3 regions of the Vibrio campbellii CAIM 519 genome follow, and region 2 is predicted to be linked to each of the others. Evidence: predicted binding sites of a transcription regulator. Region 2 holds the regulator's gene; each other region holds the start of a gene.
The links. Region 2 encodes MetJ, which represses methionine synthesis genes. Its sites were predicted from a motif close to TTAGACNTNTANANGTCTAA; they were not measured.
Positions count from the first base shown of each region.

Region 1 (8,130 bases), 1.1 Mb from region 2:
AACTGCTAGCAGGGACAGAAAAATCTCTAAATTTCCATGTGATAATATCTGTTGGTGCAGTACTCGTTGGGGTATCGCTGGAGCTACCTCCACCTCCACAGCCTTGCAACAATACGATAGGCAGGGTTGCAACCAACGCTAAGTTTCTATGCTTCAACATAATTTTCCTTTTATCTGTGATGTTTATATATTTAGTTGTTTTTGATTAAATTTTTATAAGCCACTCGAATGTATAAATTTTAATGATGCTTGTGCAAACAGTGAGCATTGTTGTGTGATTGTTATCATACAAATTAGAGTAAAAGTTCAGTTGTTAGTTTGGTGGAAATTTACACATCTCTAATAAATGTTAGGTTATGTAGTATGCAGTGGCTCAAAAATAGCAGTGGCACAATTATGACGTTAGATGACTTGCCAGGAAGTAAGAAAGGGCACTGACTTTTTTCGTTGGAAAAGAGCCGATTTGATCTTTTCGGCACTTACATCGCGATGGCATTAAGAAATTTGGTCGAGCTGATATTGGTACTTTTTCTCGAGAGCCTCATTACCCGCCGCGCGTTCGAGCTCAACCATGAGGCGTAAAGAGGGCTTTTTCACGCCGTACATTTGATTAAAACGCATAAGTCGAATACGAGCATCAGTGTAATTTCCACTGTCGATTTCGAGCTTAGCAAGCTGAAGGATCGATTTAGGTCGATGAGGGTCGTGGTCTATAGCGCGAGTGAAGTAGTATTTCGCTTTATCTTTATGGTTTGATTTCAGGGCGCAGAATCCGGCATTTTCGTAGCTGGCAGGGATCAGGTAATAGTATGGTTGCTCAATCGCTCGATTAAACATCTTGTCAGCTTGTTTGTACTCGCCTTGCTTGCATAAGAAGGTGCCGTAGTTATTGAGCACGTTACCGTTCTTTGAATTCTGTCTTATAGAACGCTTATACATGTCTTCCGCTTTAGCATCTTCTCCAACGGTTTCGTAATAGTGGGCCATTGAGAGCTGAGCTCGGTAATAGTTTGGGGCGTGGGTGAGGGCTTGCTGGAGATTGTCGTGCGCTCTGATCATGCTACCGCTTTCCAAGTAACCTAGGCCTAGAGCGATTCGAGACTCTGCCATTGAGACAGGATCTGCTTTGACGACAGGGCTGTTGCCTTCTTCATTAACGGTTACACACCCCACCAAGCCTAATTGACTTGCTAATACCAACGTACTGAGTTTTCCAAACTTCATATCCATGCCCCACATCCCTGATTCACAAAGCATGATATGAATTCCGATGCAAAAGCCTAACGAGGATAAAACACTATGCGATCAGGTTGGCAAACTGACGTAAAAAAGCCGCCAGTTGGCGGCTTAGTTCACACTCTAAAATCAGGGAGTTAGTCGTCCTTTGTGAACGCATCCTCGCTGAAATGATCCAGATCATACGGCGTTTGTTGGTAAACACAGTAGTTAAGCCAGTTAGAAAACAGCAGGTGTCCATGACTTCGCCAACTTGCGCATGGTGGGTTATCCGGATTGTTATTTGGGTAATAGTTGATTGGAATTGCTGGCTCCATACCTTCACCTAGGTCACGAATATACTCGTTGTGTAATGTGTGTGAGTCGTATTCCGGGTGACCAGTAACAAACACATTCCTTTTGTCTTTTGTTGTTGCCAGGTAGGTACCAGCAACATCAGAAGTCGCGAGGATATCAAGGTCAGTGTGTTCTTCTAAAAACTCAGGCGAAAAATCAGCGTAACGTGAGTGTGGTGCTAGGAAGGTATCATCAAAGCCACGCAAAAGAGGGTGGTATTGATGATGGATCTTGTGATGGTAGACCCCCGATAGCTTCTCTTTACGTGTTTTCTTTGGCAAGTTATACAGCAGCTTCAACCCAGCTTGTGCCGCCCAGCACACGTACAGTGTTGAAGTGACGTGATGTTTTGCCCACTCCATAATGGTTTTTAAGTGGTCCCAATAAATCACATCTTCAAACTGAACCAAACCTAATGGCGCACCTGTAATAATGAGTCCATCGAAGTTTTTACCTTTCACCATCTCAAACTGACGATAAAACGTATCTAAGTGTTCGGTTGGCGTACTCTTACTTGGTCGGTTATCAATTCTTAGCAGCTCCACATTCACTTGAAGAGGGCTGTTAGAAAGTAGGCGCAGAAACTGAGTTTCTGTCTCAATCTTCTTTGGCATCAAATTGAGAATAAGCACTCGCAATGGACGGATTTCCTGACTTGCCGCTCGACTTTCGCTCATCACAAAGATGTTCTCTGTCCTTAATACATCGCTAGCGGGTAACTGATCTGGAATTCTAATTGGCACGGCTTTCTCTCCCTAAGCTTTATTTTTTAGACGTCTATACATCTAAAACTACCCCAATTGCCTACGGATGTCGATACGAAATGTGACTTTGAACTCGATTTCTTTCCAAATGGCTAGAACATCTAAAGCTTTAATATTTTGAACATGTAGCCAGTCAATAAAATATAACACTCATATATATTTTATTGGCCTCATCTCTTTTATTAGGAAATCATGAAAATAGCGCTGGTTTTTAATAATTATAAATATATTTTTTATCTTCGTAATTGTAGTTATATTCCAAGAGTTAACCTGATGTTTTTCATTGTAAAGATTTGTTACAGTTTTATTTCACTTTTATAGAGTGCCATGTTTTTTAAAACATATTTAATTGAGTTAATTAACTGAGTTCTATTGAAATAATAAGTTTTATAAATTAGAGTTCATGCACCATTAAACGAGGGTGGTGGTTTCGTTGTGCTTTCAAGTGGAAGTCCGAGGTGAGCGCTTCTTCGTTTGTGGTTAAGGTATTGTTTTAATTTTGGTTTGTATGGATTTGTATGATGTTGTCTTTAGAGTATTACAGCATGTTGTTTTATTGGGCCTGTAATCTTTAAATCATATCAGAAAATTATATTAACCTTATTAAAATTAAGATTTATGAGAGTTTCATAAGTCATGTATATTTCCGAACCGTTTGAATAATTAATATTAGAATAAAGTTATATTAAGTACCGTATGCATCATTCATTAACTCGTCAGTTGTTAGTGGTAAGGTTTATTAAAGATGGTGGCAAGGATATTAAAAATAATATAACCAACTATCCTTGTTGATGCAGTTAAAAATCATCTTGTTGACGTGGACCTAAAAAAGCCCAGCATTATGCTGGGCTTTTTTTATGTGTGTAATTACCCGAGCGAGCAGTTACCGAAGTGAATGGTCCAGTTAACAACACGGCAGCGTGAGCCGGTACTTTTCGGTTGCATGGAAAACCCAATCAGCAGGATGTGATTACGGCAAGATTTCTGAGTACATTTTTGTGTAACGGATACGGTAGCGTTTGAAGACGATTATGAGATCGAGTTAGTATAAATTTTGAGCCCAAATACTAATAAAGAGACTCATCGGCTCGCCAGCACGTCTGTTAGTGCGTTGTTTGGCTCATCACCGTCAGTGGAGGACATTATGTTTGGCATGTTTAAAAGAAAAGCTATCATTCAGAGCATCGCACATCAGGTGCCTATCGTGTTACTTAGAGAGTTTGGTGATAAGGACGTTTACCTACCGGATGAAGTAGACAAAGCGTTGACTGAACTTGGTCACGATAAATTGAAAGACATGGCGCGTTATCAATACGCTTACGGCATGTTTACGAGCTTGGCGAGTTATGAGCAGTTAGGTTTAACCGAAGCGTTAGGCAATCACGGCTATTTCCAGAGGGAGGTAGGTAAAATGCTGCTTAACACTCCAGAGCCTATCGATATGCACATCTACTTCGAGCTTGCGCAGCAACATCGTTTTAGTAAGCCTAGTTCTGATGTAGCAGGTGAGGTCGGTGTTGTTGATAGCGCGGATGGGGGCTACTAGTGACAGAGCAAACCTTCCAAATTCATTTTCTTGCAGATTTTCCAGATGAGTCTTACATTATCGCACGCTGGTACTTTGACGAGTGAGCTTATACCGTCCCTGGTGTTACGCCCGCTCAAGTTCATGAAAAAGTCTTGCTTAAGGCTAACAGCCGACACGAATTTCCACTCGCATTTGTTGTTCATGATGAAAACAACAAGCTTGTCGCGACCGCAGAACTTAAGATCAGAGAGAACATTGACTTTCCAGAATACGAACATTGGTTAGGTGGTGTATATGTAGAGGATTCAGCTCGGGGTAAAGACTATGCTGCGGCGCTCGTGGCTCGTGCTCAAAACCATGTTTCTCAGCTTGGTTTTAACAAACTGTTCCTACAATGCGAACAACATAATGAAGCTTTATATTGGAAATATGGCTTTCGACCTCTACATTACGCTCTACATAACGACATTCAAACTACCATTATGGTTTGGCAGTAATCTCAGTTAGATCTTTAAATCATCGTTTCTCTCTTTTAGCGCAACTTAAACACCACATAAGCATCTGTATGTACATGTTGACGTTGATCAAAAAATGCCACTTTTTGTCTCGCCTTTATTCAACTTGTTCAATAATCTTTTAAAGTTCCAGTGTCGAGTTTTGGAATCAAGATCATGGAGAGCGATATGCGAAAGTGTCTCAGCGCGATCACGCTTTTAGGGTTTGTCGCGTGCAGCCTGTCAGATGATATTTACATGGAAGGTAGAACACTTTACTTCAATGGAGAGATAAGTACAGAAAAGGTTAGAGAAGCCATAGAGCTTGCTAATGTTCAGCCGGACGGTGTTGTTGCACTGATGATAGACAGTGATTCTGGCGAATACCGACCAGCCATGGAGCTTGGTCGATGGCTTTACAATAATCAAGTTCATCTCATTGTTAATGGCACGTGTGCGTCTGCTTGTGCTAATTATGTGCTTACTGCTGCGCCAAGTACTTTGGTGATGAAAGGTTCAGAAGTGTTGTGGTTCGGCGGTGCGATGAAAGATGAATGGGACACTGATGGCTTCGACCAAGAAGAACTTGAACAATGGCAGCAGTCACTGACCTTATGGCGACAACATGAAGATGCGTTTTTTGCCTTGGTCGCTGTGAATCCAAAGATCACCATGTTTGGGCACCTAAATAAGCGCGAGAAGTTGCAAAAGGCTGGATGCGATACGAGCAAAGCGGCTTGGATGTACCGCATTGATGACATGCAAAAGTTGGGGCTGAATAATATCGTTTATGCAGATCCAGAATCTTTGTTAGCAGCTCGAATGGATACGTCTGCCTGTGTAATTAACTTGGAAGAGACTGACTTTTAATCACGATTATTACGCTGGCGTAAATGTGAGTTGCATCACTTTTTATAGCGCGCTAGCGGATTTTGATTATAATGCGGCGCTCAGAGATTCGATATGTCATCGAGTTCAGGTTAATTGAGCGTTGATTGCCTTATGTTCAAAATGCTTGTTTCTATGCCTCCACTGGTTGCTTTATCTATAGCTATCGTGTGTGAGGTGATTGCGACTTCTTCTATTCCTAAGACAGAACAGTTTACCAAAATGATGCCAAGTACAGTGGTTATCATTGGTTATGGTATCGCTTTCTTCCTACTGTCTGTAACAGTAAAAAGCATGCCTGTTGGTATTGTTTATGCGATTTGGAGTGGGGCGGGGATTGTACTTGTCGCTGCTGTCGGTTACTTCCTGTACGGACAAAAGCTCGACCTTGCTGCGCTTGTTGGTATTGGCTTCATCCTCACTGGTGTGATGATTGTTAACTTGCTGTCTAAGACGGTTGGTCACTAACCTAGAAATTCCAAACACAAAAAAGCCGCGATTCGTTCGCGGCTTTTTGCTATCTGATGAGGGGGATGAACTAATTCACCATCACCTCAATCAACTGACCTTGTCGGCGACGTTTGCGGTTTCGGTACATCACGGCCCCAATCGCTGGCAAACTAAAGGCAATGAAACCAAGAATCAATACATAAGCACCTGTCTGAGCGCTTATACCTGCCGGTACATCGAATGAAACGAAGATGGTTACCAGACAGCTCATCAAACCTAAAGCAGCCACCAACATCATGCCAAACTTGCCGCCAGGCACACGAAATGGACGTTCAATGTCCGTATGTTTAGGACGTGAAACCAAGAAGCTGACGAAGATACAGATGTACATCACCATGTAGAGCTGAGTCATTAGAATGTTCAATAGCCACATGCCTCGGGTGGAGAGCATGCGTTCTACAAGTAAGACGGGCGTATTGCAGGGTTGTGAGAATCTGTGGGTATATAGCCAAAAACGGTATGTATTTACCCAAAAATGAAGCGAAATGCCAATGGTTTATTCGTAATCAATTTAAACGTTTGCTCTGGTTAAAAAACGCAAATCGATTTAAAAAATGCATATTAAAAACGTGTTTATAGCGAATTATTTATTACCGGAACTCGAGAAATTGATGGGAAGCTAGCCAAAGTTTGACTCTGACCTTGGGGGAAGGTCTAGATTAAGAGCAGTTAGCGTGATTCAGAAAGTGGAGAAAACCATGGGATGTTGTAATCAAGCGCCAAAGGGCGGCACTGGCAAGCTCTCGTATTTGTTGGGGTTAGTCGCTGTGTTGTTTGTTGGGATCTTGGTGTTAGCCGCTGTTTTTGGCTAAGTCAGAGACAATAAAAAACACGCTCGTGGGCGTGTTTTTCGTATCTTTAGTCTGGCTTTAAAAACGGGTATTAGCTAAACCGATGCCGAAGAAAACAAACAACCCCCCACTTACGTAGTTCAGCCACTTGCTTGTTTTCGAAGAAGTGAGCATGGCCTTAACCTTAGTGGCAAAGAAAATCACAAACAAAAACCAACTAGCAACAATGCTTGCCTGAAGAGCACCCAACATGATGCTTTGCTCGAGAATATGTTCAGGTTGCACAAACTGAGGGAAAATAGAGAGGTAGAACAACACGATTTTTGGATTAAGCAGGTTAGTCAATAGTCCCTTCACAAAGGCTTGCTTGAGAGTCTGTTCCTCGATTTTACGGTCAAGTTTTAACTTTTGGTCTGCCAGTTTAAGTCCACTTCTTAGGTTATTGATGCCCAACCAAATTAAGTACGCAACACCCATCCACTTTAATATGTTGAACGCCAGCGCTGATTGTGAAAGCAACAAGCTCAACCCTTTTGCGGAGACAAAAGCGTGGATCAGAAAGCCAAGTGCCACACCTAAAATATTGGCAATAGCAAAGCGACGACTCTGCGTAAGTGCGGTAAATAAAATGAGTAATGCGTTAGGGCCGGGAATAATGGCTAAAAAGAAGACGATTCCGCCGAAAGCCAGCAAGGTGTCGAAGTTCATGGAGGTTCCAATTACAGCAAAGGATTGGCATCAATGATTAGTTAGCGAGACTGTACACTTCTGAGTGCAGAAAAACAAACGTTTACATCGAGTAGTGTTAACAGAAAAATAAGGGCCATATCATCGAGGATGCAAACCTGCCCCCAAAAGAAGCCAAGTGCACTTTTCTCCCTATGACTTGATTCTTCCTATTCTCTTCTTTTAGCAAAATAGTTAGCACTTTGTTTCAATTCGACGAATATCACGCCCTTTTTGTTTAACTTGATAGTGTCCACCGCAATCTCAGAAAGTTCTTATTGTGTAACGTATTAAAGCGCCATAGCATCCGCGCGCTTTAGTTTTTGTAATAAGTACAGTCAATGGTAATTGCTATTCGCATTTAGCGTTGTTTTTAAGGATTAATAAGACGATTTCGTCTGATGATACATTCATGAATAAGCACACGGCATCAAAATTCAAGGTAGAATTTTTGGCACCTCGCTACTGGGGCACATTGATCATTATTAGCATCATGTACCTTCTTAGCCTCCTCCCATTTCGTGTATAACTCGCGCTAGGAAGCGGAATTGGTCGTATTGCGATGTGATTAATGAAAAAACGACAAGTCACGATCAAACGTAATTTAGAGCTGTGTTTTCCAGACATGAGCCAACAAGAGCGTGAGGCGATTTTAAAAGACAATATCGATAACACGGGCATCGCCTTGTTTGAGACCGCCATGGCGTGGCTTTGGTCAGACAGACGTGTGAGTAAGCACGTAACGATTGAAGGAATGGAACACATTGAAGCGCTAGAAAAACAAGGTGAGGGCGTTTTAATGTTAGCGGTTCACTCGATGAACCTAGAGCTAGGCGCTCGTGCGTTTGGTATCAAAA
Region 1 covers NZ_CP015863.1:1,912,562-1,920,691, reverse strand. Annotated here, with positions in the region: gene A8140_RS09055 (S41 family peptidase) at 1-160, opposite strand, end outside; gene pilW (type IV pilus biogenesis/stability protein PilW) at 496-1,224, opposite strand; gene metA (homoserine O-acetyltransferase MetA) at 1,374-2,315, opposite strand; gene A8140_RS09040 (hypothetical protein) at 3,481-3,882, shown strand; gene A8140_RS09035 (GNAT family N-acetyltransferase) at 4,017-4,361, shown strand; gene A8140_RS09030 (hypothetical protein) at 4,548-5,228, shown strand; gene A8140_RS09025 (DMT family transporter) at 5,382-5,714, shown strand; partial or broken gene A8140_RS09020 (amino acid permease) at 5,785-6,135, opposite strand; gene A8140_RS25115 (hypothetical protein) at 6,431-6,568, shown strand; gene A8140_RS09015 (LysE family translocator) at 6,626-7,255, opposite strand; partial or broken gene A8140_RS09010 (LpxL/LpxP family Kdo(2)-lipid IV(A) lauroyl/palmitoleoyl acyltransferase) at 7,686-8,130, shown strand, end outside.
Region 1: metA (homoserine O-acetyltransferase MetA) is a predicted target of MetJ. The motif match lies at 2,342-2,361, and genes of this name have one in related genera.

Region 2 (8,130 bases):
TGGACCGTGCAGGTGCTGACTTCCTACGCGTTGTTGATCAAATCAAAAACCGTCTTGGTGCGAACCCTGTTCCTATCCAACTTAACGTTGGTGCAGAAGATGATTTCAAGGGTGTTATCGACCTAATCAAGATGAAGATGATCAACTGGAGTGAAGCTGACCAAGGTACAACCTTCACTTACGAAGAGATTCCTGCAGACATGCAAGAGCTTGCTGAAGAGTGGCACAACAACCTAGTTGAGTCAGCGGCAGAAGCTAGCGAAGAGCTAATGGACAAATATCTTGAAGAAGGCGAACTAACGGAAGCTGAAATCAAGCAAGCACTGCGTACACGCACACTAAATAACGAAATCGTACTGGCCACTTGTGGTAGCGCGTTCAAGAACAAAGGTGTTCAAGCGGTACTCGATGCAGTGGTTGAATTCTTGCCATCACCAATCGACGTTCCAGCGATTAAAGGTGTGGATGACAACGAGAAAGAAGTTGAGCGTCATGCAGATGACAACGAACCGTTCTCAGCATTAGCATTCAAGATCGCAACTGACCCATTCGTAGGCACGCTGACCTTTATGCGTGTTTACTCTGGTGTGGTGAACTCTGGCGACGCAGTCTACAACTCTGTGAAGCAAAAGAAAGAACGCTTTGGTCGTATCGTACAGATGCACTCAAACAAGCGTGACGAAATTAAAGAAGTTCGCGCGGGCGATATTGCAGCAGCAATCGGCCTTAAGGACGTGACAACAGGCGATACGCTATGTGACCAGAACCACAAAGTGATTCTGGAACGTATGGAGTTCCCTGATCCGGTAATTCAGATCGCGGTAGAGCCTCGCTCTGTTGCCGATCAAGAGAAGATGGGTATTGCACTAGGTAAACTAGCGGCAGAAGATCCATCATTCCGCGTAGAAACGGACGACGAAACAGGTCAGACACTGATCTCTGGTATGGGTGAGCTTCACCTAGATATCATCGTTGATCGTATGAAACGTGAATTCAGCGTTGACTGTAATGTTGGTAAACCTCAGGTTGCGTACCGTGAAACAATCCGTGGCAACGCGGAAGTTGAAGGTAAATTTGTACGTCAATCTGGTGGTCGTGGTCAGTATGGTCACGTATGGATCAAACTGGAGCCATCTGAACCTGGCGAAGGTTTTGTCTTTGTTGACGAAATTGTGGGTGGTGTGGTTCCTAAGGAATACATCAGCTCGGTAGCGAAAGGTATCGAAGAGCAAATGAACAGCGGTGTTCTAGCGGGTTATCCTGTACTAGATATTAAAGCAACGTTGTTTGATGGTTCTTACCACGATGTTGACTCTAACGAGATGGCGTTTAAGATCGCTGGCTCGATGGCATTCAAGAAGGGTTCATTAGAAGCACAGCCTGTTCTTCTTGAGCCAATGATGAATGTTGAAGTAACTACTCCTGAAGATTGGATGGGTGATGTTGTTGGTGACCTTAACCGCCGTCGCGGTATGATCGAAGGTATGGACGATGGTGTGGCTGGTATTAAGATCATCCGCGCTCAAGTACCACTATCTGAGATGTTTGGTTACGCAACGGACCTACGTTCTGCAACTCAAGGCCGTGCGTCTTACTCTATGGAGTTTAACGAGTACGCTGAAGTACCGAAAAACTTCGCAGATAAAATCATTGCAGACCGTGGTTACTAATTAAAACGCTTTGAGCTGAAAAAAAGTCCAGCTTTTTTTAAAGATCAATGCGTCCAAATATTGCGCTAACAGGCGTTGGCGCATAAAATAACAATTTCTGGCGCGTCGAGATCAATAATGATCACGGCGAATCATAACTAGGAAGGAACACGATTGTGTCTAAAGAAAAATTTGAACGTACGAAACCGCACGTTAACGTTGGTACTATCGGCCACGTTGACCACGGTAAAACAACTCTAACTGCAGCTATCTGTACAACACTTGCTAAAGTTTACGGCGGTGTAGCTAAAGACTTCGCATCTATCGATAACGCTCCAGAAGAGCGTGAGCGTGGTATCACAATCGCTACTTCTCACGTAGAGTACGACACTCCAACTCGTCACTACGCACACGTAGACTGTCCAGGACACGCGGATTATGTTAAAAACATGATCACTGGTGCTGCACAGATGGACGGTGGTATCCTAGTTGTTGCTGCGACAGATGGTCCAATGCCACAAACTCGTGAGCACATCCTACTAGGCCGTCAGGTTGGTATCCCATACATCATCGTATTCATGAACAAATGTGACATGGTTGACGATGAAGAGCTACTAGAACTAGTAGAAATGGAAGTTCGTGAACTTCTATCTGAGTACGATTTCCCAGGTGATGACCTACCAGTTATCCAAGGTTCTGCACTAGGCGCACTAAACGGCGAAGAGCAGTGGGAAGCTAAGATTGTTGAACTAGCAGAAGCGCTAGATTCATACATTCCTGAGCCAGAGCGTGCAGTAGATATGCCATTCCTAATGCCTATCGAAGACGTATTCTCAATCCAAGGTCGTGGTACAGTAGTAACTGGCCGTATCGAACGTGGTATCCTAAACGTAGGTGACGAAGTTGCTATCGTTGGTATCAAAGACACTACTACTACTACATGTACTGGTGTTGAAATGTTCCGTAAGCTTCTTGACGAAGGTCGCGCTGGTGAGAACGTTGGTGCACTTCTACGTGGTACTAAGCGTGATGAAGTTGAACGTGGTCAAGTACTAGCTAAGCCTGGTTCAATCACTCCACACACTAAGTTCGAGTCAGAAGTATACGTACTGTCTAAAGATGAAGGTGGTCGTCACACTCCATTCTTCAAAGGTTACCGCCCACAGTTCTACTTCCGTACAACTGACGTAACTGGTGACATCTCTCTACCAGAAGGCGTAGAAATGGTAATGCCAGGCGACAACATCCAAATGCAAGTTGAGCTAATCGCTCCAATCGCTATGGACGAAGGTCTACGTTTCGCTATCCGTGAAGGTGGCCGTACTGTAGGTGCTGGTGTTGTTGCTAAGATCTTCGACTAATTCTTACTGAATTAATCGTAATCTTGCACTCTTCTTCTTTTGAAGAAAGCGCTAGAAAAAGGGAAGCTAAGGCTTCCCTTTTTTATATCTGCAATTCCTCCCTCCAATATGGTTATAAGCCAACCCTTCTTTGTCATATTTTTTGTTATTGAAAAACATGCCTTTAGCTCTACTCAATTTTCTCCTAGTTTCTAGCTGTCTGCTAAGTCATTGAAAGCCTCTAAAACGGCTGAAATCGTTATAACAAAACGTTCTGTCATTCCTTTTAATACAACTGGTAACAAGAACGATTCTTGTTTATATTTCTTCCCAAAGTGAAATTTAAAGGTTGTGAGTATGTACGTTTGTCTTTGCCATGGTGTCTCTGACAAGAAAATTAGGAAGTTGGCGATAGATGAAGGCGTATCAGACATCAAAGGGATCAAACGATGCACAGCGTTGGGCAGTCAGTGCGGTAAGTGCATCAAGCAAGCTAAAGAAATTTTAGCGGAAACAGAGTACCTAACACTGAAACAAGCTAGCTAATTATTCCCTAAGCCTTTTTGACACCTTCTCATTTGCTTCTACATTTAAATGAAGCCAAAGAGGAGGGCTTTGTTATGAAAGGCGATCCAATCATAATCCAACATCTCAATAAAGTGCTCGGCAACGAGCTCGTCGCTATCAATCAATATTTCCTGCACGCTCGTATGTACAAAGACTGGGGTTTAAAGCACCTCGCTGACAAGGAGTACCACGAGTCGATCGATGAAATGAAGCACGCTGACCACCTGATCGAACGTATTTTGTTTTTGGAAGGTCTGCCTAACTTACAAGATCTTGGTAAGTTGATGATTGGGGAAGATACCAAAGAAATGATCGAATGCGATTTGAAGCTCGAAATGGCAGCCATCCCAGATCTAAAAGATGCCATCGCTTATGCGGAAGATATTCGTGATTATGTTTCGCGTGACCTTTTTCAAGATATTCTTGAGGACGAAGAAGAACATGTTGATTGGCTTGAGACGCAATTGGGCTTGATCGAAATGTCTGGTATCGAAAATTACTTACAAGCGCAGTACGTCGACGAAGAGTAGGATTATATTTCGCTGTTTTCTCGTCGAAAGAAAGTGATTAAAAGTGCACCTGCTCTGTCTATCAGGTGCTAATCGCAGATATCTGGTCTTATCTCTTACATTATTACCTTTTTTAAGGATATCGCTCGCAATCTTACCTTTGAAGATTGACTTCTATCCTTTAGAATTTATTCCCCCTTACCGAAAAAATAACAAAAGAGAAACGATCCATGTCTGAAGACAATCGCCAAGAAGTCACCCCAGAAGAAGAACGCCGCCAACAAGCATTGGACTACCATGCGTACCCAACCCCAGGAAAAATTGCAGTAGAACTGACTAAGCCAGCAGAGACAGCAAATGATCTTGCATTGGCATACAGCCCTGGTGTTGCAGAGCCTGTACGTGAAATCGCGCAGAACGCTGATAACGTGTACAAGTACACGGCGAAAGGCAACATGGTTGCGGTTATTTCTAACGGCACGGCGATTCTTGGTCTTGGTAACCTTGGGCCACTAGCATCTAAACCAGTAATGGAAGGTAAAGCGCTGTTGTTCAAACGCTTTGCTGGTCTAGATTCAATTGATATCGAAGTAAAACACCGCACGATCGACGAATTTGTCGACACAGTAGCTAACATTGCTGACACTTTCGGTGGTATTAACCTAGAAGATATCAAGGCACCAGATTGTTTTGAGATTGAAAAGCGTCTTATCGAACGTTGTGACGTACCTGTATTCCACGATGACCAACACGGTACTGCAATCGTAACCGCTGCGGGTATGTTGAACGCAATCGAGCTGCAAGGTAAGAAGTTAGAAGAATCAACCATCGTTTGTCTTGGTGCTGGAGCTGCGGCCGTGGCATGTATGGAGCTGTTGATCAAATGTGGCGCAATGCGCGAGAAGATCTACATGCTGGATCGTAAAGGGGTGATCCATACACGTCGTGACGACCTAAACGAATACAAACAACTATTCGCAAACAACACAGATAAGCGTACGCTAGAAGATGTAATTGAAGGTGCGGATCTGTTCTTGGGCGTATCGGGTCCAAACCTACTACCTGCAGAAGCATTGAAGCTAATGGCAGACAAGCCAGTTGTGTTCGCATGTTCAAACCCAGATCCAGAAATCAAACCTGAACTGGCTCATGAAGTGCGTGATGACTTGATCATGGGTACAGGTCGTAGTGATTACCCGAACCAAGTAAACAACGTATTGTGTTTCCCATTCATCTTCCGTGGTGCATTGGATGTTCGTGCAAGTGAAATCAACGATGAGATGAAGCTAGCGGCAGTTGATGCGATTCGTGAACTAGCGAAAGAGTCAGTACCAGAAGCGGTATTGAAAGCAGCTGACGTAGATAAGCTAGAGTTTGGCGCTGACTACATCATTCCAAAACCAATGGACCCACGTCTACTACCACGTGTCGCAAAAGCGGTTGCTCAAGCTGCTGTTGATTCGGGTGTGGCACGTATTGAAATGCCAGAAAACTACATGGCTGAGTAAGCCAGAGTCTTTTCTGACGACAAACAAAAAGGGACGCGATGGCGTCCCTTTTTCGTTTGGTCGAAGCTACCCCCGGTGCAGCTTCACAATGTTGACGAATTTGTAAGCAATTATTCTTCGTCAAACGCTTCGAATTCGATGCCCATTGCCGTCATCAGCGCTTTTGCTTCTGTAGGAATATCATCTGGACGGTCTTTACGAAGGTCTTCGTCAGTTGGCAGTGGTTGACCTGTGTAAGCGTGTAGGAACGCTTCACATAGTAGTTCACTGTTAGTCGCATGGCGTAAGTTATTGATCTGGCGGCGAGTTCGCTCATCAGTCAGCACTTTTAAAACTTTTAGCGGGATAGAGACGGTAATCTTTTTTACTTGTTCGCTTTTTTTACCGTGCTCAGCATACGGGCTAATGTATTCGCCATTCCAGTCAGCCATTGCGCACCTTCATTAATGTAATAAGTTAGAAAAATAAATATAGGTGCTGATTTTAGCTGCATTTACCGCCATAAGCAAAGACATATAGACGTCTAGAAGTGTTGACGTCTTATTTTTAGACAAGTAAAGTGAGGTTAATAGTTAGGGAAGCGTATTAATCAATTGAACAATACAAGCTAGATATAGCGCATTCCCATTTAGATGTCACCACCCGTGAAAGGATACACTCATGAGCACCCGTAAGCCTGCAACCATTGCTGTACGCACTGGTATCGAGTCAGACAGTCAATACCACGCTGTTGTACCACCAATCTACCTTTCGACTAACTATGGCTTCCCAGCGTTTGGTGAAGTCCCACAATATGATTACACCCGTTCTGGTAACCCTAACCGAGGTTTGCTCGAGCAAACGTTGTATGAGCTTGAATCAGGCAAAGGTGCGGTTGTCACTAACTGCGGTACATCAGCACTAAACCTTTGGGTATCGGCGTTTCTTGGTCCTGATGATTTAATTGTTGCGCCACACGATTGTTACGGCGGTACCTATCGTCTTTTCAATACTCGTGCGAACAAGGGGGATTTTAAAGTGCAGTTTGTCGATCAGTCGGATCAGCAAGCTTTGGATGCGGCGATTGCGAAAAAGCCAAAGCTTATCTTGCTAGAAACGCCGTCAAACCCGCTTGTGCGCGTGGTCGATATTGCCGATGTGTGTGAAAAGGCAAAACAAGTCGGCGCACTGGTTGCCGTGGACAATACCTTTTTGACACCTGTGTACCAAAAGCCTTTGGAGCTAGGTGCGGATTTTGTTATCCACTCAACGACGAAATACATTAATGGTCACTCAGATGTAATTGGTGGCGTGGTGATCACCAAGACTGAAGAGCATGCTGAAGAACTGGCATGGTGGGGTAACTGCATTGGTGCAACGGGTACGCCATTCGACAGCTATATGATACTTCGAGGAATTCGTACGTTGGGTGCACGAATGCGAGTTCACGAAGAAAGCTCTCAGCAAGTGTTGGCGTATTTGCAAACGCAATCTTTGGTGGCGAAGATTTATCATCCAAGTTTGCCAGAGCATCCGGGTCATGACATCGCGAAGAAGCAACAGTCGGGCTTTGGTTCTATGCTGAGCTTTGAGTTTGTCGGCTCATTTGATCAGCTAAAAGTGTTTGTTAAAGAACTTGAACTCTTTTCTCTTGCAGAATCGCTAGGTGGCGTAGAAAGCTTGATTTGCCACCCAGCGTCAATGACGCATCGTGCGATGGGTGAAGAAGCACTGGCTGAAGCAGGTGTCTCTCAACAGTTACTGCGTTTATCTGTTGGCTTAGAAGATGCGCAAGATCTGATTGCCGATCTTGAGCAAGCATTCGCGAAAGCAGCACAGTAATTGGGAGAGGAAGGTTATGAGTGTACAACGTCAGCTGCATAAATTTGGCGGCAGCAGCTTAGCGAACCCCGAGTGCTACCAGCGCGTGGTGACTATTCTTAAAGAGTATTCGGCAGAAAATGACTTGGTGGTGGTCTCTGCGGCAGGGAAAACCACCAACCGCTTGATCGAGTTTTTAGAAGGCTTAGATAAAGATGGCCGCATTGCCCATGAAGCCTTGCAGAGCTTGCGACAGTTTCAAACTGAATTGGTAGAAGCTTTACTAGAAGGTGAAGCGCAGGCGCAACTGCTTGCTTCTCTTCAAGATGAATTCAGTACCTTGGCAGAGCTAACAGCGCCACTAACCGAAACACAAAAAGCGGCGGTTTTAGGTCATGGCGAAGTTTGGTCTTCACGCTTACTGGCTGCGCTGTTATCACAGCAGGATCTGCCAGCGGTAGCGCAAGATTCACGTGTGTTTCTGCGTGCGGAAGCTGGTACACAGCCAGAGGTCGATCGTGCTCGTTCATATGTATTGATTAAAGAAGCGTTGGCTCAACACAGCCATAAACGCGTCATTATTACTGGCTTTATGGCGCAAAACGAAGCGGGTGAGACAGTATTGCTTGGACGCAATGGTTCAGACTACTCAGCAACCGTGATTGGTGCTTTAGCTGAAGTTAATTCGGTGACCATCTGGAGTGACGTGGCTGGCGTTTACAGTGCAGATCCTCGTTTGGTATCGGATGCTTGCCTG
Region 2 covers NZ_CP015863.1:3,012,400-3,020,529, reverse strand. Annotated here, with positions in the region: gene fusA (elongation factor G) at 1-1,670, shown strand, start outside; gene tuf (elongation factor Tu) at 1,826-3,010, shown strand; gene A8140_RS14465 ((2Fe-2S)-binding protein) at 3,347-3,535, shown strand; gene bfr (bacterioferritin) at 3,610-4,086, shown strand; gene A8140_RS14455 (malic enzyme-like NAD(P)-binding protein) at 4,296-5,573, shown strand; gene metJ (met regulon transcriptional regulator MetJ) at 5,684-6,004, opposite strand; gene A8140_RS14445 (O-succinylhomoserine (thiol)-lyase) at 6,234-7,394, shown strand; gene A8140_RS14440 (bifunctional aspartate kinase/homoserine dehydrogenase II) at 7,411-8,130, shown strand, end outside.

Region 3 (8,130 bases), 190 kb from region 2:
GCGATGCGCGTTTTTCTTGTTTACGAACTTGGTAGCCGCATGAAGCAAGGTCGGGTATGCCTTTCTTACCTTGCCATTTGATGTCACAACCACAGTAGAAGCTGGTTGGGTGATCGGCGTATATTTTTACCGCTTCACGCTTAGCCGCAGAGAAAGAGCTTGGAGGCGCAGCAATTGCCGCACTAGAAAGCGCAAGCAGGAATAAAGAGAACAGGTATTTCATGATTAAAGTCTTTATAAAGTATGACTTTATTCATTCTAACACGCACAAATGGGCTTTAGTGATGAGTAAATAAACAATAACGGGTAAAAAGAGAGACTTTGAGAGCGAATGTCTCTCTTTCTGGAATGAAAAAGTGGGAAATTTGGGGCTTTAGGAGAGCTGAGTGCCTGTAAAGCTCAGCGGTTGGCGGCATTTCTGGCATGAGTATACCGCTTCTTTGCGAAGAACTTTGTTATGGCGACGAATGGACAACGGATAAGTCATACAACCACAGCGGTATTCAAAGGTTTTACCTTGTACAGAGGCAACATCGAAACTGTGCGTTGTCTTAGCTGGAACTTTGAACACGGCTTCCATTACGCCTTGCCACTCTTTTCCGTGCGGGCGAACTCGACCGTAAACTTGATAAGTAATGAGATGCGCGACTTCGTGTGGGATTACTTCTTTGAGAAACGCTTGAGGGTTTTCTTTAAAGAGTTTTGGGTTCAAGCGAACTTCATTCAGCTGTAAATAGGCTTTGCCTGCGGCTTTGCCACGTACATTGAAAGTCAGAGATGGAATTGGAAAAGAACGTTTGAAGGCTTGTTCTGCCATCGCGATGCAATTTGCCATCACCTGTTTGGCTTTGTAGCTCAGTTCTATATCCACGACTTACCCCGTTCACCCAATAAAAAAGCCCCCGCGTTTGCGAGGACTGGATCATAGCATCAGTCTTTTAAGGCGTGTGCTTTTTCTTTATCGTCGCGTGGTAAGCATGCCATGTACCATAGCCTAGGATTGGCATGGTGAAGAGCATACCAATACCGTACGTCGCAAAGCCGATTAAGATACCACCACAAATAATGGCAGCCCATACAATCATCGCTGGAATGTTGGATTTTACCGCGTTAAAGCTGGTGAAAACGGCGGTCATCATATCAACGCGGCGCTCCATCATCAGCGGGATGGAGAAAGCAGAAATGCTGAAGACCACGCAAGCCAGGACAAAACCAACGAGTGAACCAATAACTAAGAAAGGTAAGAATTCAGTCAGTGGAGCACCTTGTACAGAAGGGTATAGCGCATGAAGTAGTGCAGCAATTCGCATCCAGAAAATCATACACACTACGAGCAATACGGCGAACGCCCATTGAGAGGTCGAGTTACGCCCAATGGCTTTCATTGAGTGGAATAAGCTTGGTTTGTGCCCACGCTCTCTTTCCCAGCTTGCGTCATATAAGCCGAGTGCTAGAAATGGACCGATTAGCATGTAAACAATCAAGCTCGGCATTACGACAAGGTGCGTGCCTTGCCATTGAACCAGAAGCACGATACCAATCGCAGCGGCCATGAAGCAGATGCCGTAAAAGGCACTAATAATTGGCATGCGAACGAAGTCATGCAGGCCCTGTGCGAGCCAATGAAATGGTGCAGAAAGATTAACAGTGTTGCATGGAATGGTTCTGGCGTATTCGTTATCTGGGACTTCCTTTCGTTTATTTTGGAAGTCGGATGGATTCACGGTACGAGGCATAACTCCTCCTTGATTTAGTCCCACGGTGGCACCTAGGCCATAAAAGATGTACGGCTGACGTTTTTCATGACTCTTTTAGCCACGTTTGCCCGCATCATCTTTCTTTACGTTATATGCATCGAAAAGTGCATTTAACATTATGTTAACTATTGGCGGAGATGAGGCAATTTACAAATAATTGCTGAACTTTTGTTCACAGTACAAATGAGGGAGAAGAGGAAGGGGAGAAACAAAAAGCCCCCGCCAGAGGCGAGGGCTTTATTGATTCTTGCGTGGCTCGATTACTTGATGCCAGCGAAGTCACGTAGAAGTTCAGCTTTATCAGTTGCTTCCCATGGGAATTCTTCGCGACCGAAGTGACCGTATGCTGCTGTCTGCTTGTAGATTGGTTGCAGCAGGTTAAGCATTTCTTGTAGACCGTATGGACGTAGGTCGAAGTTTTGACGAACCGCTTCAATGATGATGTCGTGAGATACTTTTTCAGTACCGAACGTTTCAACCATGATAGACGTTGGATCAGCAACACCGATTGCGTAAGAAAGTTGGATTTCACAACGGTCAGCCATGCCAGCTGCTACGATGTTTTTCGCTACGTAACGTGCTGCGTAAGCTGCTGAGCGGTCTACTTTCGATGGATCTTTACCAGAGAATGCACCGCCACCGTGACGAGCTGCACCGCCGTAAGTATCTACGATGATTTTACGACCAGTTAGACCACAGTCACCCATTGGGCCACCGATAACAAAACGACCGGTTGGGTTGATGAAGAAGTTTGTGTCTTTAGTGATCCACTCTGAAGGCAATACTGGCTTGATGATCTCTTCCATTACTGCTTCACGTAGGTCAGGTGTTGTTACTGAATCGCAGTGCTGAGTTGAAAGAACAACTGCATCGATACCAACAATCTTACCTTGGTCGTATTGGAACGTGACTTGAGATTTCGCATCTGGGCGAAGGAAATCTAGTTTACCGCTCTTACGAACTTCAGCTTGTTTTTGAACAAGACGGTGAGAGTAAGTAATTGGAGCTGGCATTAGGATTTCAGTTTCGTTAGTTGCGTAACCAAACATGATGCCTTGGTCGCCCGCACCTTGCTCTTTAGGGTCTGCTTTATCAACACCTTGGTTGATGTCTGGAGACTGCTTACCGATGGTGTTTAGAACCGCACACGAGTTCGCATCAAAGCCCATATCAGAGTGAACGTAACCAATTTCACGAACAGTTTCACGAGTGATTTCTTCGATATCAACCCATGCAGAAGTCGTTACTTCACCACCAACCATAACCATGCCGGTTTTAACGTAAGTCTCACAAGCAACACGTGCTTTTGGGTCTTGCTCTAGAATTGCATCAAGAACTGCGTCAGAGATTTGGTCTGCGATTTTATCTGGATGACCTTCTGATACCGACTCAGAAGTGAACAGGTGCTTAGCCATGATAGCTCCAATCTTAAGGTTTACTCATGGCTAACTAACGCAAGCTTGCCACGAAAAATACAATACAGTTTGTAGGTGTTTCTACATCTAGACGTCTATTTTAATTTCCCACGGTCGAATTACAAGCTCTTTTTCTATTTGAATTCGTCTAGCTTATTACCCAATCGTTTGCTTTTGATGGGGGGAATTTTTAATAAATGGTCCATTAAGTGCGAAAAGGTTGAGTTAAAACCTCAAAAATGGTGAGTAAAACGTTTGCAGTCAGATTTTGGCTTTGAGAGAATGTTGCCCGCACTTTTATACCCAGTACTCTTGGTTAATGTGCCCACATTCCTTTATCAATTCGCTTAATGCACTCAGGAGCAGACATGTCTTCTCGTAACGTTCTTTCAAACAAAGAGCTCGCAAATGCAATCCGCGCTCTTAGCATGGATGGTGTTCAACAAGCTAACTCTGGCCACCCAGGCGCACCTATGGGTATGGCTGATATCGCTGAAGTTCTTTGGCGTTCTCACCTAAACCACAACCCAGCTAACCCAGAGTGGGCTGACCGCGACCGTTTCGTACTGTCTAACGGCCACGGCTCTATGCTGATTTACTCTCTACTGCATCTGAGTGGTTACGAGCTGTCTATCGACGATCTTAAGAACTTCCGTCAGCTTCACTCTAAGACTCCTGGTCACCCAGAGTACGGCTACGCACCTGGTATCGAGACAACAACGGGTCCTCTAGGTCAAGGCATCACTAACGCAGTTGGTATGGCGATGGCTGAGAAAGCGTTGGCGGCTCAGTTCAACAAAGAAGGCCACGACATCGTTGACCACTTCACTTACGTATTCATGGGCGACGGCTGTCTGATGGAAGGTATCTCGCACGAGGCATGTTCTCTTGCTGGTACACTAGGCCTTGGCAAACTGATCGCATTCTGGGACGACAACGGCATCTCTATCGATGGTCACGTTGAAGGTTGGTTCTCTGACGACACGCCTAAGCGTTTTGAATCTTACGGTTGGCACGTAATCCCTGCTGTAGATGGTCACGATTCTGAAGCGATCAACGCAGCAATCGAAGCGGCAAAAGCAGATCCACGCCCTACGCTTATCTGTACTAAAACTATCATCGGTTTTGGTTCTCCAAACAAATCAGGTTCTCACGACTGTCACGGTGCGCCACTAGGTGCGGAAGAAATCGCAGCAGCGCGTGAATTCCTAGGTTGGGAACACCCAGCATTTGAAATCCCTGCAGACGTATACGCTGAGTGGGATGCTAAAGCGGCAGGTTCTGAAAAAGAAGCGGCTTGGAATGCTAAGTTTGAAGCATACGCAGCGGCTTACCCAGCAGAAGCAGCAGAGCTTAAACGTCGTCTAAACGGCGAACTTCCAGCTGAGTGGGAAGAGAAAGCAAACCAAATCATTGCTGACCTTCAAGCAAACCCAGCGAACATCGCATCACGTAAAGCATCTCAAAACGCATTAGAAGCGTTTGGTCAAATGCTTCCAGAATTCATGGGCGGCTCTGCTGACCTAGCGCCTTCTAACCTAACCATGTGGTCTGGTTCTAAGTCTCAAGAAGCGAACGACTTCTCTGGTAACTACATCCACTACGGTGTACGTGAATTCGGTATGACAGCGATCATGAACGGTATCGCGCTACACGGCGGTTTTGTTCCTTACGGCGCAACATTCCTGATGTTCATGGAATACGCACGTAACGCTATGCGTATGGCTGCTCTGATGAAGATTCAGAACATCCAAGTGTACACGCACGACTCTATCGGTCTTGGCGAAGATGGCCCAACTCACCAACCAGTTGAGCAAATGGCGTCTCTACGTCTGACTCCAAACATGAGCACGTGGCGTCCATGTGACCAAGTTGAGTCTGCAGTAGCATGGAAACTAGCGATCGAACGTAAAGATGGCCCATCGGCGCTTATCTTCTCTCGTCAAAACCTGGCGCAACAAGAACGTACTGCTGAGCAAGTAGCGGACATCGCGAAAGGTGCTTACATCCTGAAAGACAGCGATGGTAAACCTGAGCTAATCCTTATTGCGACAGGTTCTGAAGTTGAACTAGCAGTGAAAGCGGCTGAGCAACTAACCGCTGAAGGTAAGAAAGTGCGCGTTGTTTCAATGCCATCAACAGATGCATTCGATAAGCAAGACGCAGCTTACCGTGAGTCAGTACTGCCATCAGACGTAACGGCACGTATCGCTGTAGAAGCGGGCATTGCTGACTTCTGGTACAAGTACGTTGGCTTCGACGGTCGCATCATCGGTATGACAACATTCGGTGAATCTGCACCAGCTGACCAACTGTTCGAAATGTTTGGTTTCACTGTAGAAAACGTAGTGAACACAGCAAAAGAACTGCTAGCGTAAGCTTACGAAGATAAAAGAAAAACCGAGCGTTAATGCTCGGTTTTTTGTGCCTATTCAAATTCTTTTCCCCAATTGTCCTTCTCTTTGTGTCCACATTCCTTGCAGGTGACATAGCGATCCATATCGTAATAGTGGCCGCCGTTCAGCAGGGTATGAGCCCAAAGCTTTAACGTTCCAAGAATTGATTTATCCGTATCATAACGACTTGGTTTACGGACCAGCACTTCAGAGTGTGGTGTTTCTCTATTGCATCGCTTGCAAAAGTGAGCAGCGGGAAAACCTGACATACGCATTTCCTTTGGTGGTCAAACAAGGAGCTAAAGTGCCAAACGAAACATGTAACGTCAGAACTCAATATATTGGTGATATGAATATTCCGGGAAGTGAAAAGATAGTTTACCGCGAGTGAGATCACTTACTTAATGCGCTTAGCCTCCGTATCAGGTACTATCTGTGACACAAATTTTTGGTGAGGCGAAGGATAAATGCTAAAAGTTGCGATCAATGGATTTGGACGTATCGGTCGTAATGTACTGCGAGCAGTATATGAGAGCGGTAAGCATCAGCAGATAAAAGTTGTGGCGGTTAATGAACTCGCGCAACCCGAAGCGATGGCACATCTTCTTCAATATGACACCAGTCATGGCCGCTTCGGAAAGAAAATCTCGCACGACCAAGAACACCTCTATGTTCACCACGACAGTAGTGAATACGATCCCATTAGAATCCTTCACCTTGCTGAAATTGAACTCTTGCCATGGCGTGACTTAGAAGTCGACATCGTGCTCGATTGTACTGGTGTTTTTGGCTCACAAGCAGACGGCCAAGCTCATATTGAAGCTGGCGCGCAAAAAGTTCTGTTTTCACATCCTGGCGCAAGCGATCTCGATAACACCATTATCTACGGTGTGAACCACGAAACCCTCAAAGATGAACACCGCGTGGTGTCCAACGGTTCATGTACCACCAACTGTATCGTTCCTATCATCAAAGTATTAGATGAGGCCTTTGGCATTGAGTCTGGCACCATCACCACGATTCACTCTTCAATGAACGATCAGCAAGTTATCGACGCTTACCACAATGATTTACGTCGTACGCGTGCAGCCAGTCAATCCATCATTCCTGTCGATACTAAGTTGCATAAGGGTATTGAAAGAATCTTCCCGAAATTTTCCAACAAATTCGAAGCAATTTCGGTTCGAGTTCCGACAGTTAACGTCACTGCGATGGATTTAAGTGTCACAATTAGTACAAATGTGAAAGTTAATGACGTAAATCAAACCATTGTTAACGCATCTCAGTGTACATTACGTGACATTGTTGACTATACTGAATCGCCGCTCGTTTCCATCGACTTTAACCACGATCCCCATAGTGCAATTGTGGATGGAACTCAGACAAGAGTGAGTAACGGGCAACTCGTTAAAATGCTCGTTTGGTGCGATAACGAATGGGGCTTTGCTAACCGGATGCTGGATACCGCCTTAGCAATGCAAGCTTCTTCACAAGTGGAGCAATAATGGTGAAGAGGCGATGGAGAAATTTTTTATTTTAAGCCTTGAAATAAATCTGACGTATCTCCATATCTGTAACCAGTTTGAAGAATTAACGGGCTTGGCAGGATTGCCGAGTTTTTAAAAACTTTAATTATTTAATATTTGAGAGGACACATCATGTCTGTAATCAAGATGACTGACCTGGATCTTGCAGGTAAACGTGTATTTATCCGTGCTGACCTAAACGTGCCAGTAAAAGACGGTAAAGTAACTTCAGATGCACGTATCATCGCATCTCTTCCAACTATTAAGCACTGTCTAGAAGCAGGCGCTAAAGTTATGGTTACTTCTCACCTAGGTCGCCCAACTGAAGGTGAATACGCTGAAGAGTTCTCTCTACAACCAGTAGTTAACTACTTAAACGATGCACTAGACTGCGAAGTTAAACTAGCGAAAGACTACCTAAACGGTCTAGAACTAAACGCTGGTGAACTCGTTGTTCTAGAAAACGTTCGCTTTAACAAAGGCGAGAAGAAAAACGAAGAAGAACTATCTAAGCAATACGCTTCTCTATGTGACATCTTCGTAATGGACGCATTCGGTACAGCTCACCGTGCACAAGCATCTACTCACGGTGTAGGCATGCACGCAGACGTAGCATGTGCTGGTCCTCTACTAGCAAACGAACTAGAAGCACTGGGCAAAGCAATGGACAAGCCAGCTCGTCCAATGGTTGCTATCGTAGGTGGTTCAAAAGTTTCTACTAAGCTAACTGTTCTTGAGTCTCTATCTAAAATCGCTGACCAACTAGTTGTTGGCGGTGGTATTGCTAACACATTCATCGCAGCTGCTGGCCACAACGTTGGTAAGTCGCTATACGAAGCAGACCTAGTTGAAACAGCTAAGAAGCTAATGGACGAGTGTGCAATTCCAGTAGCAACTGACGTTGCATGTGCGAAAGCATTCGATGAGAACGCAGAAGCTGAAATCAAGCACGTTTCTGAAGTACAAGACGACGACATGATCTTCGACCTTGGTCCAGATTCAACTGCTGAACTAGCAGAAATCCTTAAGAACGCTA
Region 3 covers NZ_CP015863.1:2,818,928-2,827,057, reverse strand. Annotated here, with positions in the region: gene endA (deoxyribonuclease I) at 1-223, opposite strand, end outside; gene A8140_RS13520 (SprT family zinc-dependent metalloprotease) at 374-871, opposite strand; gene A8140_RS13515 (DUF2189 domain-containing protein) at 939-1,736, opposite strand; gene metK (methionine adenosyltransferase) at 2,018-3,172, opposite strand; gene tkt (transketolase) at 3,541-5,550, shown strand; gene A8140_RS13500 (hypothetical protein) at 5,601-5,837, opposite strand; gene epd (erythrose-4-phosphate dehydrogenase) at 6,036-7,073, shown strand; gene A8140_RS13490 (phosphoglycerate kinase) at 7,227-8,130, shown strand, end outside.
Region 3: metK (methionine adenosyltransferase) is a predicted target of MetJ. The motif match lies at 3,252-3,271, and genes of this name have one in related genera.